Regions from separate parts of the Actinokineospora sp. PR83 genome, predicted to be linked through region 3. Evidence: riboswitches for the same ligand, from Rfam matches in the RefSeq annotation. Region 3 holds a riboswitch; each other region holds the start of a gene.
The links. Region 3 has a riboswitch for cobalamin ahead of L6E12_RS24165 (CbtB-domain containing protein). Riboswitches for the same ligand answer to the same signal wherever they lie in the genome.
Positions count from the first base shown of each region.

Region 1: another riboswitch for cobalamin. It lies ahead of L6E12_RS11845 (ABC transporter substrate-binding protein); the one in region 3 lies ahead of L6E12_RS24165 (CbtB-domain containing protein).
Region 2: another riboswitch for cobalamin. It lies ahead of metE (5-methyltetrahydropteroyltriglutamate--homocysteine S-methyltransferase); the one in region 3 lies ahead of L6E12_RS24165 (CbtB-domain containing protein).

Region 1 covers NZ_JAJCXD010000035.1:38,404-40,638, reverse strand. The annotation lists gene L6E12_RS11850 (iron ABC transporter permease) at 1-216, opposite strand, end outside; gene L6E12_RS11845 (ABC transporter substrate-binding protein) at 213-1,094, opposite strand; cobalamin riboswitch at 1,290-1,434, opposite strand; gene L6E12_RS11840 (response regulator transcription factor) at 1,494-2,177, opposite strand; gene L6E12_RS35365 (histidine kinase) at 2,170-2,235, opposite strand, start outside.
Region 2 covers NZ_JAJCXD010000050.1:34,942-37,176, forward strand. The annotation lists gene metE (5-methyltetrahydropteroyltriglutamate--homocysteine S-methyltransferase) at 1-1,162, opposite strand, end outside; cobalamin riboswitch at 1,283-1,505, opposite strand; gene L6E12_RS18130 (DUF6801 domain-containing protein) at 2,126-2,235, shown strand, end outside.
Region 3 covers NZ_JAJCXD010000075.1:38,190-40,424, forward strand. The annotation lists gene L6E12_RS24160 (CbtA family protein) at 42-818, opposite strand; gene L6E12_RS24165 (CbtB-domain containing protein) at 839-1,051, opposite strand; cobalamin riboswitch at 1,089-1,224, opposite strand; gene L6E12_RS24170 (histidine phosphatase family protein) at 1,284-1,853, shown strand; gene L6E12_RS24175 (GAF domain-containing protein) at 2,118-2,235, shown strand, end outside.

The DNA.
Region 1 (2,235 bases), on a different contig from region 3:
CGTCCTGGGCAGCCGCAGGTGCCAGATGATGCCGTCGCGGATCGGCGAGAGCACCCGCTCCCCACCGCCGAGGTGGGCCAGGACGGTGCGCCAGACCTCACCCACCCCGATGTCGGCCGGGCCGATGGTGATCACCACCGCCGTCGAGGCGACCAGCAGCACCAGACCAGCGGCGTACCGCAGGCCGGTCCGGGCGCGCGTGGGCGCCGCGGTCACCCGAGCGGCCCGAAGCCCCGCAGCGCCGCCGCGACCTTCTCCACGCCCTCGACGGTGCGCATGGTCGGGTTGAGCGCCTGCCCGCTCAGCGCCACGTACCGCTTGCCCTGCACCGCCCGCATCCGCGAGGTGACCGGGTTGGACTCCAGGAACGCGATCTTCGCCGCGGCGGTCTCCGCGGTCTGCGACTTGCGGGTCAGGTCGCCGATCACCAGCACCGCCGGGTCGCGCTCGGCCACTGTCTCCCAGTTGACCTGCGGCCACTCCGCGCGGGTGTCGTCGAAGACGTTCTTCGCCCCCAGCGCCCCGGTGATCACCCCCGGTGCCCCGCAGCACCCGGCCAGGTAGGGCGATTCGGCGTTGGCGAACCAGTACAGGATGCTGACCCGCGACGCGTCGAGCCCCCTGGTCGCGGTGTCGAGCCGCTCGCGCAGCCCTGCCACGACCTGCTCCCCGCGCTCAGTGACGTCGAACAGCTCCGCCAACTCCCGGATCTCGCGGAACACGTCGTCCATGGTCAGCGCCGTGGACCGCACCCCGTCCCCGTCGCCGCTGTTGTCCTTGGTGCCGCAGTCGGTGGGGGACAGGTAGGTGGTCACGCCCAGTTCCTCGAACCGCTCCCGGGTCGCCACCCCACCGGTCCCGAGCACGGATTCGAACGAGGCGGCGACGAAGTCCGGCTCGACCGCCAGGACCCGCTCGAACGACGGCGCGTTGTCCGCCAGCCGCGGCACCTTCGCGTTCGCCTCGGCCAGTTCCGGCAGAACCGGGTCGGTCCAGGTCGCGGTGCCCACCATCCGGTCGGCCAGCCCCAGCGCCAGCATGATCTCCGCACTGCCCTGGTTCAGCGCCACCGCCCGCTTCGGCGGCTCGCCCACCCGGACAGTCCGCCCGCAGTTGTCCACCCCCGTGCCCCGACCCGCCGCGGTGTCCGCCCCGCCCCCACCGCACCCGGCGACCGCCAAGACCGCGACACCCACCAGAACCCGAAACCGCCACGCTCCGCGCACGCCGAATCCTTCACCCTCAAGGGCCCCACGCGAGCCCAACCGGACGGTCGCCCACCCCGGCCGTCAGCCGGAGTGGGTGCCAGTGGGTAATCGGACTCGGAACGCTCGGAAGCCGTCCCTCACCGCTGCGCGTCAGTCCCGGTCTTGCACCGGAGTTCCCCCGCCCGAACCCGCTTCCGCGGCCTCGGCTGGCCCGCGAAAGCTAACACAGCCCTCATCCGCCGCGATCCACCCGCCGCGTCGTGAAGCACCTCACACCGGTGCACCTCAGGCCGATGGGTCGTGGCGGAGGTAGGTGAGCACAGCGGACACTCGGCGGTGCAGGGTGGCTTCCTCGCCGAGTCCCAGCTTGGCGAAGGTGGAGTGCCCGTGCTTCTCCACTGTGGACTCGCTGATCACCAGGGTGGCGGCGATGGCCCGGTTGTTGTGGCCCTGGGCCATGAGCCGCAGGACCTCGTACTCCCTCGCGGTCAACCGGGACAGGGGCGAGTCGGCGGCGCGGGTGTGACCGCGCAGGAGGATGTCGACCACCCGGGGATCGATGCTGGAGCGGCCCGCGCGGACCTCCCTGATGGCGCCCAGGAGGTGGTCGAGGTCGCCGACCCGTTCCTTGAGCAGGTAGGCGAGCCCTTCGGTCCCGTCGCGGAAGAGGGCGAAGACGTAGGACTCGTCGGCGTGCTGGGACAGGACGACCACTCCGGTGCCGGGGTGGTCGGCGCGGATGGTGTGCGCGGCGGTGATGCCCTCGGTGCGGTGGCCCGGCGGCATCCGGATGTCGGTGATCACCGCGTCCGGGCGGAGTTCGCCCACCGCGTGCAGCAACTCCACCGCGTTGCCCACGGCGGCCACCACCTCGACCTCACCGGAGTCCTCCAGCAGCAGGCGGGTGCCCTCGCGGACCAGGTAGTGGTCCTCGGCGAGGACGACCCGGGTCGTCGGCCGCTCAGGCACCGCTCCTCCTGACCGGCAGCCGGACCCGCACGGTGGCGCCCGCGCCCGGTGCGCTGGT
Region 2 (2,235 bases), on a different contig from region 3:
CGGCCGCGACCGCGTCGGCGGAGGCGGTGAGCAGGTCGACCGGTTCGCCGCCGAGCAGGACCCGACCGAGCAGGGTGACCTCCTCGACCTTCTGCCTGGCGAAGGCGAGCCGGGCCCGCACGACCGGGTCCAGGCCGGGTTCGGCGTCGAGGTCGTAGGGCACGTGCAGCAGCGAGCAGGAGGTCGACACCCCGACCGCCCCGACCGCACCGAGCAGGCCCGCGCCCGTGGCCGCCGCGTCCCGCAGGTCGGTGCGCCAGACGTTGCGCCCCTCGACCAGCCCCAGCACGACGGCCTTGTCCCGCAGCCCGGTCAGCACCGGGATGCGGTCGAGGTCCGCGCGACCGGCGACCAGGTCCACGGCGACCCCCTCGACGGCGGTGTCGGCCAGCACGCCCAGCGCGTCGCCGAGTTCGGCGAAGTACCCGGCCACCAGCAGCGCGGGCCGCTGCGGCAGCGCGGCGAGCCGGTCGTAGGCCGACTGCAGCGCCGCCAGTTCCCCCGGTGAGCGGTCGAGGGCGAAGGCGGGCTCGTCGAGCTGCACCCATTCGACCCCGGCCCGGGCGAGCGCCGCCAGCAGTTCGGCGTAGCGGTCCACCAGCGGGTCGAGCAGGGTCAGCGGCGAGAAGTCGGCGGGCGCGCCGTCGGCGGGCTTGGCCAGCAGCAGGAACGTCACCGGGCCGATGAGCACCGGCCGGGTGGCCACCCCCAGCGCCAGCGCCTCCCGGTACTCCGCCAGCGGCTTGTCGCCGACCAGCGCGAACCGGGTGCCCGGGCCGACCTCGGGGACCAGGTGGTGGTAGTTGGTGTCGAACCACTTGGTCAGCTCCAGCGGCGCGACCTCGGCGGTGCCGCGCGCCATGGCGAAGTAGGTGTCCAGCGGTCCCATGCCCAATGCACGGTGCCGCTCGGGGACCGCGTCGAACAGCACGGCGGTGTCCAGGACCTGGTCGTAGTAGGAGAACGTGTTGCCCGGGATGGAATCCAGTGTGGACAGCTCACGCCAGGTGTCGGCGCGCAGGCCCTCGGCCACCTCGCGCAACCCGGCCTCGTCCAGTCGGCCCGCCCAGTAGCCTTCGACGGCGTGCTTGAGTTCGCGCTTCGGGCCGATGCGGGGATATCCCAGGACGGTGGCGCCGATCCGGGTGGCGCCGATGCGGATGTCGTTCACAGCTCTCTCCTCGTGAGCGTGGCGAACGGCCCGAGGCACGGGGAGCGCGGGGGAGTCGGCGACAGCCGAGTCCGCGAAGCCCACCCGAGAGGCCCGGACCGGCGCGTGCCGGGGGGCACGCGCACCGAGGGCAGGTCTTCGGACTCGCGGGCACCCACCGGTCGACCCGGTGGACCTACTGGCCGTCGCTTCCCAGGCGCTGCGCGCCCAGTGCTCGTATGACGGCGGTCGTTCCCGCTCACCGCTGCGGGGCAGTCCCGGATTCGCACCGGGTTCCCTGTTGCCTCCCCCGCCGCGCGAACGCACCGGGGGAACCATCGGCACAGCCGAGCGTAGCGAACGGAGACCCCCGGCAGAAGGGGACCGGACCCTGTCCTCCCACGCCGGGGGACAGGGTCCGATCCGCGGGACGCCGGGTCGGTCGCCGGGAACCGGCCCAGCAGGCCAGGGTGCGCGCCTGGGGCGAGGAGCCCGTGGCACTCAGCGTCGCCAGGCCGGGGCCGCCGAGGCCGAGCACGGCCTGTGCGGTGGCCCTGGTCGCGATGTCAGGGTCGAAACCCGCTGACGCAGGTCGACCCCGCCGATGCAGCCGAACAGGACGGTGGGCTGCGCGCTCCGTCGTCTTGGTCGCAGAAGTTGTCGCACGTGTTCGAAACCAGAACCGGGAACCGTTCCCGGGTTTCTGTCATGCCACGACAATGCGGCCAATTCATTCCTCGGCAGTTTCGAACATTGTCTTTCAGATCGTGAATTGCGCCCGGATTGTCACCTGATCCGCTCATTGCGTCCGCGCCGGTTCCGCTCGTAGGGTGTGTGGAGCCGAGGCTTGGGGGCCACGGAGGTATTCCGCGGACACCGGTGAAGTCGTGGATCGGGAGAGCGCGCTGTTCCTTCAGCCGCTGCACCCACGGTTCCGACCGCGCGAGGTCCTGAACCAACAGTGAGGACGATGACGTGCGCACCACTGCGTGGATCGTGGCAACCGTGGCCGCCGCTGTCGTGGGTGGTGGTGTTGCGGTCGTGGGCACCGCCGCGGCGGGTGAGACCGGCGCGACCCGGGTGAG
Region 3 (2,235 bases):
CGTCCTCGCGCCGAGGACGGGGGTTCAGTGGTGCGAACGGTCTAGCGGGCGCGGGTGAGCCCGCGGTGCAGCAGCGCAGCGAAGCCGATCCCGATGCCCGCCCACAGCACCGCCGAGGTGCCCAGCGAGGCGATCCGGAACTCCCACAGCGTGGCGCCGGGGAAGCCGTCGGGGACCTCCTGGAAGTCCGGAAGCAGCTTGGCCGCCACCGTCACCAGCACCAGGTAGCCCAGCCCGGCGACCAGGACCGCGGTCCACCCGCCGAGCCGGTCGGTCAGCCTGCGGCCCACGACCACGGCGACCAGCGCGAGCACCAGCGAGATGCCGACCATGCCGAAGAACAGGGCGGTGCGCTCGCCGATGGTCTCGCCCCGGCCGACCGCGGGCGGGTTCGCCGGGTAGGTCAGGAACGGGACCAGCACGACCGCGGTGTAGCCGATGCCCAGCACCGCCACGGCGGTGCCGCGCGGGCTCGCGGTGCCCAGCCGCCCGTAGGCGAAGGCGAACGCCAGCCCGAACAGGCCGCCGAGGCCCAGCCCGTAGACGACGGTGCCGATGGCGAGGCCGCCGGTGGACTGGAACGACCGGGAGACGACCTCCTCCTCCGCGTCCTCCTCGCCGTGGCTGTGCCCCGCCGCGGCGCCGTCGTCGTGCGAGTGCTCGGCGGCGGCGCCCTGCTCCTCCAGGGAGATGGCGGTGTCCACCGACGGTTCGCCGAACGCCTCGGCGAACCCGAAGGCAAGGACACCGCCGAGCAGGCCCGCGAGCAGGCCCCACACGAGCAGCGAGCGGACGTTCAGCGCGGCCGAGGTGGCCACGGGGTCGGTCCTGGTGTCGCTCAGTGGCACGGGAAGCCCAGCAGGTGGCGGGCGTCGTGGACGAGCTCGTGCACGTAGGTGCCGTCGAACACGGCGAGCGCGCCCTGCTCGGCGCCGACGAAGTAGAGCGCGATCAGCGAGATGATCCCGACGAAGAGCGCGTACGGCAGGATCTGCCGCACCGGGATGCTGACGGGAACGGGGACGGGGGTGGCGACGGCATGCGTCGTCATGGGGTGCCTCCTCAGGCTGCACGCGGCCCGACGGGTCCAGGGGTGTCGACGGCGGAGGGTCTGACTGCGGAGCGGTTGCCCGGTCCATCACAGTGGCGCGGCCGTGCCGGGATCACACCGGCTTCCTCATACCATCTCGGTCAGTCCCGAAACCTATGGGAGCGCCGCTTGCAGTGTCAACGCGCCCGCGTCCGCGGTGGGCAACATCATCCGTCCAGCTCAAGGGGTGTCGGTGGGTAATCGACTGACCCTGGTCAGCCACGGCCCCACCGCGGCCACCCGGGTGGCGGCGTTCCCGGTCGACGAGCCGCTGTCGGACCCGGGGCCGGTGTCCGCCGCCGGGTTGGGCCGGGTGGCGGTGGCGCTGCGTGGGCCGGAGACCCGGTGCGCGCAGACCGCCACCGCGCTCGGGCTGGCGGCCTCGGTGGACGACCGGTTGCGGGACCTGGACTTCGGCGCCTGGCGGGGGCGCACCCTCGACGACGTGGCGGCGGCCGAGCCCGCCGCGGTGACCCGGTGGCTGACCGACCCGGCCGCGGCCCCGCACGGCGGCGAGTCGCTGGCCGACCTGGTGGCCAGGGTGGGCGGTTGGCTCGACGAGCGACCCGCCGACCCGGCGCCGGTGGTGGCGGTGACGCACCCGTCGGTGGTGCGCGCGGCGCTGGTGCACGCCCTCGGCGCCGACCCGGCCGCGTACTGGCGCATCGACGTGGTGCCGCTGTCGCGGACGGTGCTGCGCGGCGGCCCCGGCCGGTGGGCGCTGCGCTGGCTGAGCCCGGCGGGACAACAGCGCGACGAGTGACTTTTTGTGCTTCCTTTCCAGAATTCCGAAAAATACCCACCGAAAGGAGAAGTGGCCCGGCGAATGGCAACCACTCGGCATTGAGGTGACATTCCGCGCCCGATCTTGCGCGGCGGCGGGAAGTCCGCGATCCTCTTCCCACCGATCACGCCCACGACGGGCGTCAACGCGTGCCGCCTGGACCTCCGCGGGCGCTGACCGGGCCGCCACCGCCCGATGCGTACCGGGCGCGGGGGTCGGTTTCGCCGAGACGGGTGGGAGGCCGTGCTGGACACGGGTGTGGGTGACATGGGCGGACCGGGCGCCGAGCCCGGCGCCGCCGCGAACCACGACGCGGCGGACAACGACCCGGGGGCCCACGATCCGCAGCGGCGACCGGCCG